One region of the Kitasatospora sp. NPDC088861 genome, then DNA from elsewhere that is predicted to be linked to it. Evidence: riboswitches for the same ligand, from Rfam matches in the RefSeq annotation. Region 1 holds a riboswitch; the other holds the start of a gene.
The links. Region 1 has a riboswitch for S-adenosylmethionine ahead of ACIP37_RS08775 (aminotransferase class V-fold PLP-dependent enzyme). Riboswitches for the same ligand answer to the same signal wherever they lie in the genome.

Region 2: it holds a riboswitch for S-adenosylmethionine, as region 1 does, so the genes downstream of both, thrC (threonine synthase) here and ACIP37_RS08775 (aminotransferase class V-fold PLP-dependent enzyme) in region 1, are expected to answer to the same signal.

What each region holds. Positions count from the first base shown of each region.
Region 1 is NZ_JBIVJF010000003.1:449,718-457,490, reverse strand. It holds gene ACIP37_RS08800 (NlpC/P60 family protein) at 1-475, opposite strand, end outside; gene ACIP37_RS08795 (NYN domain-containing protein) at 676-2,037, opposite strand; gene ACIP37_RS08790 (hypothetical protein) at 2,307-2,570, opposite strand; gene ACIP37_RS08785 (rhomboid family intramembrane serine protease) at 2,772-3,554, shown strand; gene ACIP37_RS08780 (Lrp/AsnC ligand binding domain-containing protein) at 3,596-3,877, shown strand; gene ACIP37_RS08775 (aminotransferase class V-fold PLP-dependent enzyme) at 3,905-5,284, opposite strand; SAM riboswitch class IV at 5,338-5,455, opposite strand; gene trpD (anthranilate phosphoribosyltransferase) at 5,563-6,639, opposite strand; gene ACIP37_RS08765 (hypothetical protein) at 6,760-7,185, opposite strand; gene ACIP37_RS08760 (heme-copper oxidase subunit III) at 7,582-7,773, shown strand, end outside.
Region 2 is NZ_JBIVJF010000019.1:1,505-9,277, forward strand. It holds gene ACIP37_RS26580 (extracellular solute-binding protein) at 262-1,542, shown strand; gene ACIP37_RS26585 (cupin domain-containing protein) at 1,592-1,942, opposite strand; gene ACIP37_RS26590 (DUF3263 domain-containing protein) at 2,010-2,270, shown strand; gene otsB (trehalose-phosphatase) at 2,301-3,140, shown strand; gene ACIP37_RS26600 (trehalose-6-phosphate synthase) at 3,227-4,693, opposite strand; gene ACIP37_RS26605 (glucosyl-3-phosphoglycerate synthase) at 4,744-5,721, opposite strand; SAM riboswitch class I at 5,893-6,029, shown strand; gene thrC (threonine synthase) at 6,047-7,327, shown strand; gene ACIP37_RS26615 (MoaD/ThiS family protein) at 7,367-7,645, shown strand.

The DNA.
Region 1 (7,773 bases):
ACTTCTCCTGGTCCAGCCGGCGCTGCTGGTCCAGCAGTCCCTTGAGCGCCTCCGACTCGCTGGCGCTGGCCTGCTGGGCGCTGGACGCCTTCTCCAGGTAGCCCGACGGGTCCGAGGAGAGCATCAGCTGGACGGACGGGTCGATGCCGCCGGTGCGGTACTGCTCGCCCGCCACGCCGGCCAGGCCGGTCTGGAGCTGGGTCATCTCGTCCTGGCTGCGGGCCACCTTGTCCTGCAGCTGGTCGGACTGCTTGCGGAGCTGGTCGGCCCGCTCCTTGGCGCCGTTGTACTTCTCCGCCGCCTGCTCCTGGTCCTGCTGGAGCTGGTCGATCTGCGCCTTGACGTCGGTCTTGCTCGGCTGGGGCGCGGCGTGCGCGGCGACCTGCGCGGAGAGGGCGACCGCGGTCGCCGCGGCAGCGGTGAGCACGGAGACCCGGGCGCGGCTCGGCTGCTTGGGACGGCGGTGGGAGGCCAAGGGAATTGCTCCTTCTTCCATCGGCCTCACCCGATCAGGTGAGAATCCGGAAAATAGGTTTGACGCCACACCCTAGGGAAGATCCACGGGTTTTGCCACTCCCCCGAAGGCGTGAACTCCACTTCCCCCGCAGGCTTCACTGGATGTGCACACCGCCGCAAACCGGGCGCTGACCAGGCCTCATCCCGCCGCGGCAGCCGTCAGGGCCGCGCCAGCCGGTTCAGCAGCAGAACGGAAGCCACGGGGCGCGCGCCGGCCTTCCGCACGCCCTCCGCGACCTCCCGGTCGGTGGACACCACCACCACCGGACGACCCTGCGGCTCGGCCCGCACCAGACGGCGGATCAGCTCGTCCGCGGTCTCGCCGGTCCGGCTGAACCGCACCCGCACCCCGCGCGGTGGCGCCATGATCACCGGAACGTCCAGGTCCTGCCCGTCGAACACGCAGGTGACCTCCGCCTGCGTGCGCTGGGCCAGCATCGCCAGCCCGCCCAGCAGCCGGATCCGCTGCTGCTCCAGCGGCAGCGTCGGATAGCCCGTCTTGGTCACGTTGTAGCCGTCCACCACCAGGTGCACCTGCGGGATCGCCAGCAGCTGGTCCAGCAGCGCCGGATCGTCGTCGGCCAGACCGCGCCGGGCCACGTCGTGCGGCGAGGCCGCACCCGGCACCACCGCCTCCACCAGGTCCCCCGGCCGGATCTGGGAGACCGGCAGCGCCAGCTCCCGCTGGAGCCCCTGCGCCGACTGCAGCACCGTGTCCAGCAGCAGCCGCAGCCGCATGTCCTCGACGCTGCGGCCCTCGCGGGCCGACCGGCGGCCCTGCTCGGCCGCCGTCTCCAGCTCGCCGACCCGGTGCCGCAGCCGCCGTGCCTCGGACTCCGCGGCGCCACGCTCGGCGGCCGCCTGCGCCCTCGCGGCCTCCAGCTCGGCGGTCAGCCGCCTGGTCTCGGCCTGCGCCCGGCGGGTGTCGCTCTCCAGCGAGCGCACCTTCTTCCGCAGCGACTCGGCCTCCCGGCGGACGTCCTCGGACTCCGCGCGCTGCCGCTCCAGGTCCGCCCGGGCGGCGGACCGCAGCTCGGCGAGCTCCGCCTGCAACTTCTCCGCCAGCCGGGTGGCCTCGGCGGCCGCGCCCTCGGCGCCGGCCCGCTCGGCCTCCTCCCCGGCCTCGGCCACCAGCCGGCTCCAGCCGGCCGACCGCACCAGGTAGGCGGCGGCCGCGACGTCCATCGGATCGGCGGCGCCCGGAACGCTGCCCGACTCCAACGCCTTCACCAGGTCCGGCTGGCCCAGCCTCAGCCGCTCCGCTATCCGCACCCGGAACGCCGGCTCCGACTCCAGCGCCGCGGCCAGCGCCGTGGCCGCGTACTTGGCCCGCCGGGCCGGGGTGAACTTGACGTACTGGCGCAGGCTCTGCGGCAGCTCGCCAGGCGGCAGCCCGCCGAGCGCGTCCGAGGCCAGGCCGACCACGCGCCGGCGCACGCCCTCGGGCAGCGGCCGGTCCAGCTTCTCGGCACCACGCTCCGGCGCCACCTCGCCGGAACCCGCCGCCCCGCCGGGGCCCACCGACTCATCGGAACCCGCCGCCCCGCCGACGGCCGCGGGCTCGGACGGAGCCGCGTCGGCGGCCCGCGCCTGCACGGCCGCAGCGGGCTGAAGCCCCTGCGCTTCGGCGGGCTCCCTCGCTGCGTCCACCACGTCCTCGGCTCCGATCCTGGTCCTACGGGGTCACGGCCCGCGGCCGCCGCCCTGTCGTCACGCTCCGTGCGTCCTGTCTGTATTGTCCCAGCGCGGCGGGCAGGCGCGCCGCGCACCCGCCCCCGCGCCGTCGGGCGTCAGCCCTGGTCGGCGGAGGCCTCCGCGTTCTCGGCGCCCGGACGGGCCACCAGCTCGACCTGGTCCACGGCGTTGCACCAGCGGCAGCGCACCGACTCGATCGTCTCGCTCAGCACCTCGGTATCCTCGACCTTGGACTCGCCGGCCAGGTCGAAGTGCAGGAACTCGGTGACCCGCGCGGTGCGGGTCACGTCGAAGCGGGTGAGGTTTCCGCACAGGGTGCAGCGCCAGCGCGTCTCGGCGGTCAGGGCGGGGACGGTCATCGGGGGTCCTCTCGGGTGGTCCCTGGGTGGGCTAGGCGCTCCCCCCGGAGCCCCGGCGTCGGCGGCGGGAGGCGGGATTGCCCGCCCCAAGCCTATTGCCTGAGGCAACCATCCCGGCCACCAGTCAGGAGAACGAGCGGGCTAGTCCACCTGCCGTACAAGGCCGTGTCACACGCCCGACACGGAGGGATGCTTGGCCGCATGGCACTGACGGCCCCCGGGCACACCGACGCGCGGGGCGAGCACCCGTCCGTGCCCGCCCCGGCGGTCACCTACGCCCTGATCGCGGTCAACACCCTGGTGTTCCTGCTGGGCCCGGCCGCCGGGCTCAACCCGCTGTACGGCACCGGCCAGTCCCGGCTCTGCGCGGAGCAGCGGTACGAGCAGCGCTGGGGCGTCATCCCCGCCGAGGTGCTGGCCGGCCGCCCGCTGACCGCCGAGCAGCTGGCCCAGGCCCCCGACCCGGCCCCGGGCTGCCCGGCCGCGCCCACCCCGGGCAAGCACCCGGCGCTGTCCGTCCTCACCGGGCTCTTCGTGCACGCCGGCTGGCTGCACCTGCTGGGCAACCTGCTCTTCCTCCACGTCTTCGGCCCCACCGTCGAACGGCGGCTGGGCCGGGCCCGGTTCGCCGTCTTCTACCTGGCCGCCGGCAGCCTGGCCACGTACGGCTTCGCCCTCGCCGAGGCGCACTCCCCGGGCTCCACCCGGGTGCTGATCGGCGCCTCCGGCGCGATCTCCGCCGTCCTCGGCGCCTACCTGCGCTTCCATCCGCGCGCCCGGGTGACGACGCTCGTCCCGCTGCTGCTGTTCCTGCCGCTGCGCTTCCCGGCCTGGCTGGTGCTCGGCCTCTGGTTCGCCCTGCAGTGGTGGTCGGTCCACTCGGCCGGGCCCGGGGTGGCCTATCTGGTTCACGTGATCGGCTTCTCGGCGGGCTTCCTCTACGCCTGCACGGCGGTCAGCCACCCCCCGAGACGACCCGGCTGACGCCCGATACGCTGGCGGCACCCCACAAAGGAGCCCGAACAGTGATCACCGCCATCGTCCTGATCAAGACCAGTGTCGACCGCATCCCGGAGATCGCCGAAGCCATCGCGGCCATCGAGGGCGTCAGCGAGGTGTACTCGGTGACCGGTGGCTACGACCTGGTGGCGATGGTCCGGGTGCGCCGGCACGACGATCTGGCCGCGGTCATCCCGGGCCGGCTGAACAAGGTCCCGGGCGTGGCCCACACCGAGACCCAGATCGCCTTCCGCACCTACTCCCAGCACGACCTCGAGGCCGCCTTCGCCCTCGGCCTGGACGAGTAGGCCCCTCGGCCCCGCCGACCGGGCCCCTCAGCCCTGCTGACGCCCCCGGTCGACCTGCACGGTGGCGACGCAGCGCCCGCCCTCGTTGCGGTAGTTCCACGCGGCACCGTCCGTGACCAGCTCGCGCACGGCGGTCAGGAAGCGGTCGACGTGCTCGTCCGGGGTCCCGGCCCCGAAGCTCACCCGGATCGCGTTCAGGCTGCGCTCGCCGGGCAGCGACGGCTCGGGCGCCCCGCACTCGGAGGGGGAGACCTCTTCGTCCCCGAGCAGGGTGCGCAGCAGCGGGTGCGCGCAGAACAGGCCGTCGCGGACCCCGATGCCGTACTCGGCGGACAGCGCGGCCGAGAAGTGCGAGCTGTTCCAGCCCTGGACGACGAAGGACAGCACGCCCACCCGGGCCGCCTCGGCGCCGAACAGGGTCAGCACCTTGACCTGCGGGATCTCCGCCAGCCCGGCGGTCAGCCGGGCGATCAGCTGCCGCTCCCGGGCCTCCAGCACGTCGAAGCCCGCCTCGCTCAGCGCCCGGCAGGCCGAGGCGATCGCGTAGGCGCCGATGACGTTCGGCGAGCCGGCCTCGTGCCGGGCCGGACCGGAGTGCCACTGGACGGCCACCGAGCCGTCGGTCCCCCGGGCCACCGTCCGGGTCGCCCCGCCGCCGGCCAGGTACGGGTCGGCCGCGTCCAGCCAGTCCGCCCGGCCGGCCAGCACGCCGGCGCCGAAGGGCGCGTAGATCTTGTGGCCGGAGAAGGCGATCCAGTCGACGTCCAGCTCGCGCACCGAGACCCGGTGGTGCGGGGCCAGCTGGGCGGCGTCCAGCACCACCCGGGCGCCGTGCCGGTGCGCGGTCCCGGTCAGCTCGGCGACCGGCCACAGCTCGCCGGTCACGTTGGAGGCTCCGGTGACGCAGAGCAGCTTGGGGCCCTCGGGCGCCTCGGCGAGCGCGGCGTCCAGGGCGGCGACCGCCTCGGCGTGCGAGCGCGGCGCGCGCAGGTAGTGGACGTCGAGCCCGGCGTGCGCCCAGGGCAGCAGCGAGGCGTGGTGCTCGGTCTCGAAGGCGAACACCCGGGTCCCGGCCGGGACGGCCGAGGCGAGCAGGTTCAGCGAGTCGGTGGTGGCCCGGGTGAAGACCACCTGGTCGCCCTCGCGCAGGTCGAGGAACTCGGCGACGGTGCGGCGGCTCTGCTCGAACAGGTCGGTGGACAGCTGGGAGAGGTACCCCGCGCCGCGGTGCACGCTGCCGTAGTAGGGGGCGTAGGCGGAGACGTCGTCCCAGACCCGCTGGAGCGCCGGGGAGCTGGCCGCGTAGTCGAGGGCCGCGTACCCGACCTTCTCGCCGCTGGCGAGCGGGACCTGGACGTCGTGGCCGAGGACGGCGAGGGGGGCGCAGATTTCGGTGGCGATCGACATGAGGATGCACTCCTTCTGGGGGTGTGGGACCCCGGGAGTGCTAAGTCGTCGGGCGTCCGCGCTTGCCGCACGGACGATTCGCCGAGCGACCCGGTCCTCACCCAGGGCACCCCGCCACGGACGGAGGGTTGCCGGACAGCAAGCTGGGGCTTGACGCTGTCACTCATGACCTGGCCAAGACTCTAGGTCGCGCCCAGCGAGTGGTCAAACAGGCATCCACCATCCGGACAGCCGAGGAGCCCGCGCCGGCGTTCCGGCACGGGCTCCCAAGTACCGCCTCACACCCGGCTGGTGGCCTCCGACCAACGCCGCAGCAGCTCCTGCGCCGCGCCCGAGTCGATGGCCCGCTCGGCCCGCGCCATGCCCGCCGCGAGCTGTTCGGTGAGCGGCGCCTCACCCAGGTCGAGCGCGACCAGCGCCGCCGCCGTGTTCATCAGGACGGCGTCCCTCACCGCCCCGCGCTCGCCGGCCAGCAGCCGCCGCGCGACCTCGGCGTTGTACGAGGGGTCCGCCCCGCGCAGCGCCTCGATGCCGACCAGCTCGACGCCGACGTCCCGCGGGTCGAAGGCGGTCTCGGTGACGGTCCCGTCCCGCACGATCCACACCTGCGAGGTGGTGGTGATGGTCAGCTCGTCCAGGCCGTCGTCGCCCCGGAAGACCAGGCCGGTCGAGCCGCGCCGGGCGAGCACGCCGGCGATCAGTCCGGCGAGCCGGGTGTCGAAGCAGCCGATCGCGTGCGAGGTGACCTTGGCCGGGTTGGTCAGCGGGCCGAGGATGTTGAACGCGGTCGGCACCCCGAGGTCGCGCCGGGCGGTGGCGGCGTGCCGCATCGACGGGTGGAACTTGGCCGCGAAACAGAAGGTCAGCCCGACCTCCTCGGCGATCTCGGCGACCCGCCGGGCCGACAGGTCGAGGCGGACGCCGAGCTTCTCCAGCACGTCCGAGGAGCCGCTGGCCGAGGAGGAGGCCCGGTTGCCGTGCTTGACCACCTTGGCGCCGGCCGCGGCCGCGACGATCGCCGACATGGTGGAGATGTTGACGGTCTTGGCCCGGTCGCCGCCGGTGCCGACGATGTCCACGGCCGGGCCGGGGATGTCCAGCGGCTCGGCGTGCGCGTACATCGCGTCCACCAGGCCGGTGATCTCGTCGACCGTCTCACCCTTGGCCCGCAGCGCCACCATGAACCCGGCCACCTGGACGGGGGACGCCTCGCCGCTCATGATCCGGTCCATCGCCCACGCGGTGGCCGAGCGGTCGAGGTCCTCCCCCTTCAACAGCGCCGCCAGGACGTCCGGCCAGGTGCGGACCACCTGCGCGGGTGCGGTACCACCGTTCGCAGGGTTCACGTTCACCATGGCTGACTCCAGCTGTTGTCGGGTTCCCCGCGGCGGGGGGACGTCCGTACGGATGGAGTCAGCCTATCGACCGGCGGGGTTCCCCCGGCGGCGTCTTCTCTAGTTCTGAGACGGCACCGCTCAGCGGCTGACGGGCGCCCGCTTGGCCAGCCGCGCCCGCAGCAGGGTGGCGACCGCCTCGGCCAGCGCCACCGGGTCCACCGGGCGCGAGATCGCGGCGTCGGCCCGGCTCCAGGCGGCCAGCCAGGAGTCCTGCGGCCGGCCGATCAGCACCAGCACCGGCGGGCAGCCGTAGATCTCGTCCTTGAGCTGGCGGCCGAGCCCGAGCCCGCCGGCCGGCACCGCCTCGCCGTCCAGGATGCAGAGGTCCACGCCGCCCTTCTCCAGTGCCTTCAGCACCGCGGGGGTGGTCGCGCACTCCAGGTAGGACAGTTCCGGAAGGTCCTCGACGGGCCGGCGGCCGAGTGCCGTCAGCACCTGCTCTCGGGTGTTGCGGTCATCGCTGTAGACGAGGACGGTGAGCGTCTCGTCGGTCGTGTACGCCATGGGCCCTGCTCCCTCAAGTGTGATCCGGACCACGTTCGCCTGATCCGGATGCTACTCCCGATCACCCGTCGCCGAGTCCCCCTCGCGGACCTTCCTCCTCAAGCCGCCGCGCCCGCGACTCACCCGCCCGGAGGACGGCCCGTCACCCGGACCCGTCCAGACCACCCGTACGGCCGATAAGGGGCCCGCGCATTACCCCCGGAGGCTCCGCCAAGCGTGCAACGACGCGCTGGGCAACGGGGTCGCAGGCCCCTCCGAAGGAACCGTCAGAAAAGGGACACGCCGCTGCTCAGCCGCCATTGGGACCCCCCACCGCCCTCCAGGGGGGCATACCGCACGCACCGGACACTCCGAGGGACACCCCCCGGCGTGAAGACGGAATAAGGGACCGACATAATGTCCGTCGTGGCGACAGCAACAGCAGTAGAAACCGGGCACGCGCACGGATCGGTCAACCGGCCGAACATGGTCAGCGTCGGAACGATCGTCTGGCTCAGTTCCGAGTTGATGTTCTTCGCGGCCCTCTTCGCGATGTACTTCACGCTCCGCTCCGTCAAGGGAGCCGAGTTCTGGACCGAGAAGGCGCAC
Region 2 (7,773 bases), on a different contig from region 1:
GTCTAGTCCAGTTGTCGGATTGGTCTGGTCCAAAGTAGGTGAGCTTTGTCGCAGATGGGGGCAGTGTGAGCGGCTTTGCGCCGGGCGCCTTCCGTTCACCTTCTGTTGCGCATCGTGCAATGACGTCCGCACTTCGATAACTACTCGGCGGGCTCGGCACAGTGGTGTGGACCACTGCCCGGTGGGTTTGGCAGTGTTGCGCCTCCCCCCTCCCGGATTCCCCCGTCCGGTCGCAGTTCTCCCCTGAAGGCGGTACCCGCGTTGAACAGGCGCGCCCACGTTCCCACCCGCGTCCTCGGCACCGCGCTGGCCGGAGCACTGGTACTCACCGCCGTCAGCGCCTGCGGCGGGCAGGAGGACGGGCCGGTCACCCTCAAGCTGGTCGCCGCCGACTACGGGGAGAGCGCCGACACCAGCTCCAAGCTGTACTGGGACGAGATCGCGCGCGGCTTCGAGGCCGCCAACCCCGGCATCAAGGTCGACGTCGAGGTGGACAGCTGGACCGACATCGGCAAGAAGGTCGACGACATGATCGCGGCCGGCAAGTCCCCCGACCTGCTGCAGACCGGCGGCTTCGCCGACCAGGTCGCGGCGGACCGGCTGTACCCGGCCGCCGACGTGCTCTCGATGGACACCCAGGCCAATTTCCTGGACACCTTCGCGCACGCCGGGCAGGTGCTCGGCACCCAGTACGGCATCCCGTTCGTCTCCTCCTCCCGGGTGCTCTTCTACAACAAGGCGGTCTTCCGCCAGGCCGGCATCACCCAGCCGCCGGCCACCTGGAACGAACTGCGCCAGGACGCCGAGAAGATCAAGGCCAAGGTGCCGGGCGTGACCCCGTACGGGCTGCCGCTCGGGCCGGAGGAGGCACCGGCCGAGTCCATGCTGTGGACGCTGAGCGGCGGCGGCAGCCTCTCCGACGACGTCGGCAACTACACCATCGACAGCACCCAGAACCAGGCCACCTTCAGCTGGCTGAAGAACAACCTGGTGGCCACCGGGCTGACCTATCCGGACCCGGGCAAGATGAACCGCACCCCGGTCTTCCAGGACTTCGCGGCCGGGAAGGTCGCGATGCTGAACGGGCACCCGACGCTGCTGCGGATGGCCACCGCCGGGAAGATCGACTTCGGGACGGCGCCGATCCCCAAGAAGGACGGCGTGGGCAAGACCGGCAGCCTCGGCGTCGCGGACTGGATGATGGCGTTCAAGGCCAACGGGCACAAGAACGAGATCAAGAAGTTCCTGTCCTTCGCCTACTCCCGCGAGTTCCAGCTGAAGTTCGACGAGCAGTACAACCTGCTGCCGGTCACCCAGGACGCGTTCAACCAGATGACGTCCGACCCGAAGCACGAGGACCTCAAGCAGTTCGCGGTCGGGCTGACCAACGCCAGCTTCTACCCGTTCGGGGACCCGGCCTGGGGCGACGTCAGCAACCGGATCAAGGCCGGGATCGGGCAGGCCGTCACCGGCGACCCGAAGCAGGCGCTCGCCGGGCTGCAGGACGCGGCGGTGAAGGAGGCGGCCCGGGTCCGCAAGTGAACCCGGGCCGGGGTGCCCTCCAGGGGCGGGGGCGTCAGGGGCGGGCTCGTCAGGGGAGCGTGATGGCGTAGGCCTTGCGGAGCGTCTCGTGGACCGTCCAGGTGGTCCGGTCGCCCTCGCGCAGCACGGCGCAGTCGCCCGGGCCGACCTCCAGGGTCGGGCCGCCCTCGACCTCGATGGTGGCCCGGCCGCTGAGCACCACGAACAACTCGTCGGCCTCCACGTCGGTGACCACGCCGGGGGTGATCTGCCAGATGCCGCGCAGCTGGCGGCCGTCGGGGGACTCGGCGAGGACCAGGCCGGAGACCTCCGGGGTGCCGGAGACGATCTGGGCCGGGTCGAGCGGATCGGGTTCGAGGTCGGCGGTGGGGATGTGCACGGCGAAGCTGGGCGTGGTCATACCGCCGACGCTAGCCGGGGCGGCCGGGTGCCGGAGGGCGCACAGTGTGTCCGGCTCACGCGGGAGAATGACACTCCGTAGTGATGGCGGAGGTGTCCTGGTGGGCGAGCTGAGTGAGCGGGACGTGGCGGTGCTGGCCCTGGAGGGGCGGCAGTGGCGGACGGCCGGGGCCAAGGAACGGGCGATCCGGGAGGAACTGGGGCTCTCCTCCACCCGGTACTACCAGCTGCTGAACGCGCTGCTGGACCGGCCGGAGGCCCTGGCGCACGCCCCTGTCCTGGTGAACCGGCTGCGCCGGATCCGGGAGGCCCGGCGGGCGGCACGGTAGCGGGACGGGGCCGCGGGGTAGGGCTCGGGCATGGGCTTTGACGAGAAGTGGGCGCCGGTCACGGCTGCCGGGCGGGACGGGCTGCGGGCGATCCTGGCGGCGCCGGGCGAGGCGGTGATCGCGCTGGACTTCGACGGGACGCTGGCGCCGATCGTGGCGGATCCCGATCGGGCGCGGGCACATCCGGGGGCGGCGGCCGCGCTGCGGGCGCTGGTGCCGGCGGTGCGGGCCGTGGTGGTGGTGACGGGTCGGCCGGCCGCGCTGGCGGCGGAGTACGGCGGCCTGGACGGGCTGCCCGGGGTCGTGGTGCTGGGGCACTACGGCGCCGAGCGCTGGGAGGGCGGCGAGGTGACCGCGCCGCCGGTGCACCCCGGGGTGGCCGGGGCGCGGGCGGCGCTGCCTGGCCTGCTGGCGGCGGCGGGGGCGCCCGAGGGGACGTGGCTGGAGGACAAGGGGCGCTCGCTGGCGGTGCACACCCGGCGCACGGCGGCGCCCGAGGAGACGCTGGAGCTGCTGCGGGCGCCGGTCGGCGAGCTGGCGGCCGGGCACGGGCTGGTGGTGGAGCCCGGGCGGCTGGTGCTGGAGCTGCGGCCGCCGGGGGTGGACAAGGGCGCGGCGCTGACCGGCTTCCTGCGTGAGCGCGGGGCAGGTTCGGTGCTGTACGCGGGGGACGACCTGGGGGACGTGGCGGCCTTCGCGGCGGTGGAGAAGCTGCGCGGCGAGGGGGTGGCGGGGCTGCTGGTGTGCAGCGGCGCGGTGGGGGACGCGCCGGTGCGCGAACTCGCCGACCGGGCCGACCTGGTGGTCCCGGGCCCGGCCGGCGTGGTGGAGCTGCTCGCGGCGCTGGGCGCGGCCGTCGGAGCGGTCTGAGCCGGGCGACGGCGCGTTGAGCGGGCTCAGAGCGCGTTGAGCGGGCTCAGAGCGCGTTGAGCCGGTTCACAGCGCGTTGAGCTGGTTCACAGCGCGTTGAGCTGGTCGAGGAACCACTGCTGCGGGGGCAGCGCGGTGGCCGCCGCCGCGAGGCGCTTGGTGCGGTCGGCGCGCTCCCCCTCGGGCATGGTGAGGCCGGCGTGCAGGGCGTCGGCGGTGGCGATGATGTCGTACGGGTTGACGGTGAGCGCGTCCTCGGCGAGTTCGGCGTGCGCGCCGGCCTCGCGGGAGAGCACCAGGGCGCAGCCGTGGTCGGACACCACCGGAACCTCCTTGGCGACCAGGTTCATGCCGTCCCGGATCGGGTTGACCAGGGCCACGTCGGCGAGCCGGTAGGCGGCCAGGGAACGCGGGAAGTCGTCGTCGACGTGCAGGATCAGCGGCTGCCAGGCGGGGGTGGCGAACTCGGCGTTGATGTCCTCGGCGAGCCGTTGGACCTGCGCGGTGTAGGCGCGGTACTCGGCGAGGTCGGTGCGCGAGGGGTAGGCGAAGGCGATGTGCACCACCCGGTCGTGCCATTCGGGGCGGGTGCGCAGCAGGTGCCGGTAGGCCTGGAGGCCGCGGACGATGTTCTTGCTCAGCTCGGTGCGGTCGACCCGGACGATGGTGCGCCGCCCGCCGACGGCCTCGCGGAGGGCGGCGAGGCGTTCGTCGACGTCCGGGCGGTGGGAGCGCTCGCGCAGGAAGTCGGCGTCGGCGCCGAGCGCGTGCACGCCGAGCCGGGTGGTGCGGCCGGCGTGGGTGACGGTCATGGCGTCCCGGTCGACCTCGGCACCGAGCAGGTCGGCGCAGCAGTCGGCGAAGGCCAGCGCCCAGCGGCGGGTCAGGAAGCCGGCCCGGTCGGCGCCCAGGATGCCGGTGAGGACGGCCTCGGCGACGTCGTCGGGAAGCAGCCGGAAGTACTCGGGCGGGGCCCACGGGGTGTGCGAGAAGTGGCCGATCCGCAGGTCGGGGCGGGCGGCGCGGAGCAGGGCAGGGGTCAGCGAGAGGTGGTAGTCCTGGACCAGCACGGCGGCCCCGGGGGCGGCCTCGGCGGCCAGCGCCTCGGCGAAGGCGGCGTTGTAGGCGCGGTAGGCGGCCCACTCGGTGCGGAACCCGGCGTCGAAGGCGGGGGCGGTGGGGGTGGCGTAGAGCAGGTGGTGGACGAACCAGAGGGTGGAGTTGGCGACGCCGTTGTAGGCGCGGGCGAAGGTGTCGGGATCGATGTCCAGCATGCGGACGGCCTGGCCGCCCACGTCGTGCCCGGCCAGGTCGAGGCGGCCGTCCGGGGCCCCTCTGGCGGCCTGCCGGTCGGCCGCGCCGAGGGCGGCGCAGACCCAGACGGCGTCGGGGTCGTCGATGGCGGAGAGGCCGGAGACCAGGCCTCCGCCGCCGCGGCGGAGGGTCAGCGTGCCGTCGTCCGCGGTGCCGAACGACACCGGTCCCCGATTGGAGGCCACCAGGACGGGGGCGGTGCCGGTCGCACTCGAACGTTCGGTCGTGAGATCGCCCATGGTTGGTACGTTGCCGGGGCTCCGGAGCGGCAAACCCTTTCGGTGGGTGTTCAGTGTCGGGTCGCGTACTCGGGCACGGTGTGCATGGGCGGGCGTTCCAGGGCGGTCACCGGGTGGGTGTGGGCGGTGAACTCCCGGCTCTGCGGGTCGCGGGTGAACTGGGTCAGCAGCGGGTGGACCAGGTCGGCCGAGGCCTTCAGCCGGTGGGTGCGGTCGAGGCGTTCGAGGGCGGTGCGGTAGATGGTGGCGGCCATCCGGCCGAGGGCCTGGCCGTCCTGGTGCCGGTGGTGCCGGACGCCGACGTCCACCTGGGCCAGGGCGTCCAGCCCGACCGTCTCCAGCGCGTCGACCAGCAGGCCGAGTTCGACGCCGTAGCCGGTGGGGAAGGGGAGCCGTTCGAGCAGCGCGCGGCGGGCCGCGTACTCGCCGCCGAGCGGCTGGACGAAACCGGCGAGTTCCGGCCAGTGCAGGTTGAGCAGCGGGCGGGCGACCAGTTCGGTGACCCGGCCGCCGCCGGCCGGGACCACCGCGCCCTCGGTCTCCAGCGGCCGGTCGTACATGGCCTTGACCAGCTGGATGTCCGGTTCGGTCAGCAGCGGGCCGAGGATGCCGGAGACGAAGGCCGGGTCGAACTCGCGCAGGTCGGCGTCGACGAAGCAGACGATGTCGCCGCGGGTGACCAGCAGCGAGCGCCAGAGCACCTCGCCCTTGCCGGGGACGGCGGGCAGCCGGGGCAGGATCGCGTCGCGGTACTCCACCCGGGCGCCGGCCCGGGCCGCGACGGCGGCGGTGGCGTCGGCCGAGCCGGAGTCGACCACGACGAGTTCGTCGACCAGCGGGAGGCGCTCCATCAGCTCGCGGCGGATGGTGCGGACGATGTCGCCGACGGTGGCCTCCTCGTCCAGCGCGGGCAGCACCACGCTGACCGTGTGGCCGGTCCGGCGCTTGGCCTCCAGCAGGGCGTGCACCGGCCGGTCGACCGCGCTCCACGAGCGGCGGCGCAGCCAGGACGCCGCCTGCGGGAGCAGCGCGGGGGTCGGTTCGGCGGGCACGGGACTCTCCTCGGCGGGGTCGGTGGGACGCGCCATCTCGCGTGGCGGACGATCCCGTTCGGGGTTGACGCCTTCGGATACAGTCTTCGTACAGCGGCCGGACCTTTGCACGCCGGGGTCGCCGTTGAGCACCACCACAATTTCACAAGCTCATCCAGAGGGACTGAGGGAACGGCCCGTTGACGTCCCGGCAACCTTCTCGCGCGGCTGTCTGTCGACAGGCCCCGGCGGGACAGGTGCCAATTCCGGCCTGTGGCGCGACCGTGCCACGGGGAAGATGAGGAGAGAGGCCTCCGCCATCATGGCTATCGACACTGTCGCACCCGCATCCGTGGACCTCGGCCCCGCCACCGCGCTGTCCTGTCGGGAGTGCGGCACCCGCTTCCCGCTCGGTCCGAGCTTCGCCTGCCTGGAGTGCTTCGGCCCGCTGGAGATCGCGTACGACTTCGGCAGCGAGGACGCCGAGGCGCTGCGCCGCCGGATCGAGGCCGGCCCGAGCTCGATCTGGCGCTACGCGCCGCTGCTGCCCGTCCCGGCCGACGTCGCCACCAAGCCCAACCTGAACCCCGGCTGGACCCCGCTGGTCAAGGCGGACAACCTGGGCCGCGAGCTGGGCTTCACCGCGCAGCTGCACATCAAGGACGACTCGGGCAACCCGACCCACTCGTTCAAGGACCGCGTGGTGGCCTGCGCCATCGAGGCCGCGCGGGCCTTCGACTTCACGACGCTCTCCTGCTCCTCCACCGGCAACCTGGCCGGCGCGGTGGGCGCGGCGGCTGCCCGGGCCGGCTTCAAGTCCTGCGTGTTCATCCCGCACGACCTGGAGCAGGGCAAGGTCGTCATGGCCGGGGTGTACGGCGGTGAGCTGGTCGGCATCGAGGGCAACTACGACGACGTGAACCGCTTCTGCTCGGAGCTGATCGGCGACCCGGCCGGCGAGGGCTGGGGCTTCGTCAACGTCAACCTGCGCCCGTACTACGGCGAGGGCTCCAAGACGCTGGCGTACGAGATCTGCGAGCAGCTCGGCTGGCGGCTGCCGGAGCAGATCGTCATCCCGATCGCCTCCGGCTCCCAGCTGACCAAGATCGACAAGGGGCTGCAGGAGCTGATCAGGCTCGGCCTGGTCGAGGACCGGCCGTACAAGGTTTTCGGTGCCCAGGCGGCGGGCTGCTCCCCGGTGTCGGCGGCGTTCAAGGCCGGCCAGGACGTGATCCGCCCGGTCAAGCCGGACACCATCGCCAAGTCGCTGGCGATCGGCAACCCGGCGGACGGCCCGTACGTGCTGGACATCGCCCGGCGCACCGGCGGCGCGGTCGAGGACGTCACCGACGCCGAGGTGGTGGACGCGATCCGGCTGCTGGCCCGGACCGAGGGCGTCTTCGCCGAGACCGCGGGCGGGGTGACCGTCGGCGTGCTGAAGAAGCTGGTGGAGACCGGCCAGCTGGACCCGGCCAAGGAGACCGTCGCGATCAACACCGGCGACGGCCTGAAGACCCTGGACGCCGTCGCCGGGGCCGGGATGACCGCCGTCATCCGCCCGACCCTGGCGTCCTTCCACGACGCCGGCCTCGCGTCCGCCTGAATCCCCCCACCCCGCTGGGCCCTGTCCGCTAGGAGAACCATGAGCGCCAACGTCCGTATCCCCACCATCCTGCGCACCTACACCGGCGGCGCCGCCGAGGTGGCCGCCGAGGGCGCCACCCTGGGCGAGGTCATCGCCGACCTGGAGAAGAACCACGCGGGGATCGCCGCCCGCATCCTGGACGACGCCGGCAAGCTGCGCCGCTTCGTCAACGTCTACGTGAACGACGACGACGTGCGCTTCGCCGAGGGCCTGGCGACCGGGATCGCGGACGGCGCCAGCGTCTCGATCATCCCGGCGGTGGCCGGCGGCTGCTGAGCCGCGCCCCGATCCGGGCACCCCGCCCGAGCCGCTCGTCCGACCGGCCGTCCGCGCGTACGGAATTCCGTTCTCCGTACGCACGGGCGGCCGGCCGCATTTCGGCGGGAATATGGCGGGGTCAAGTC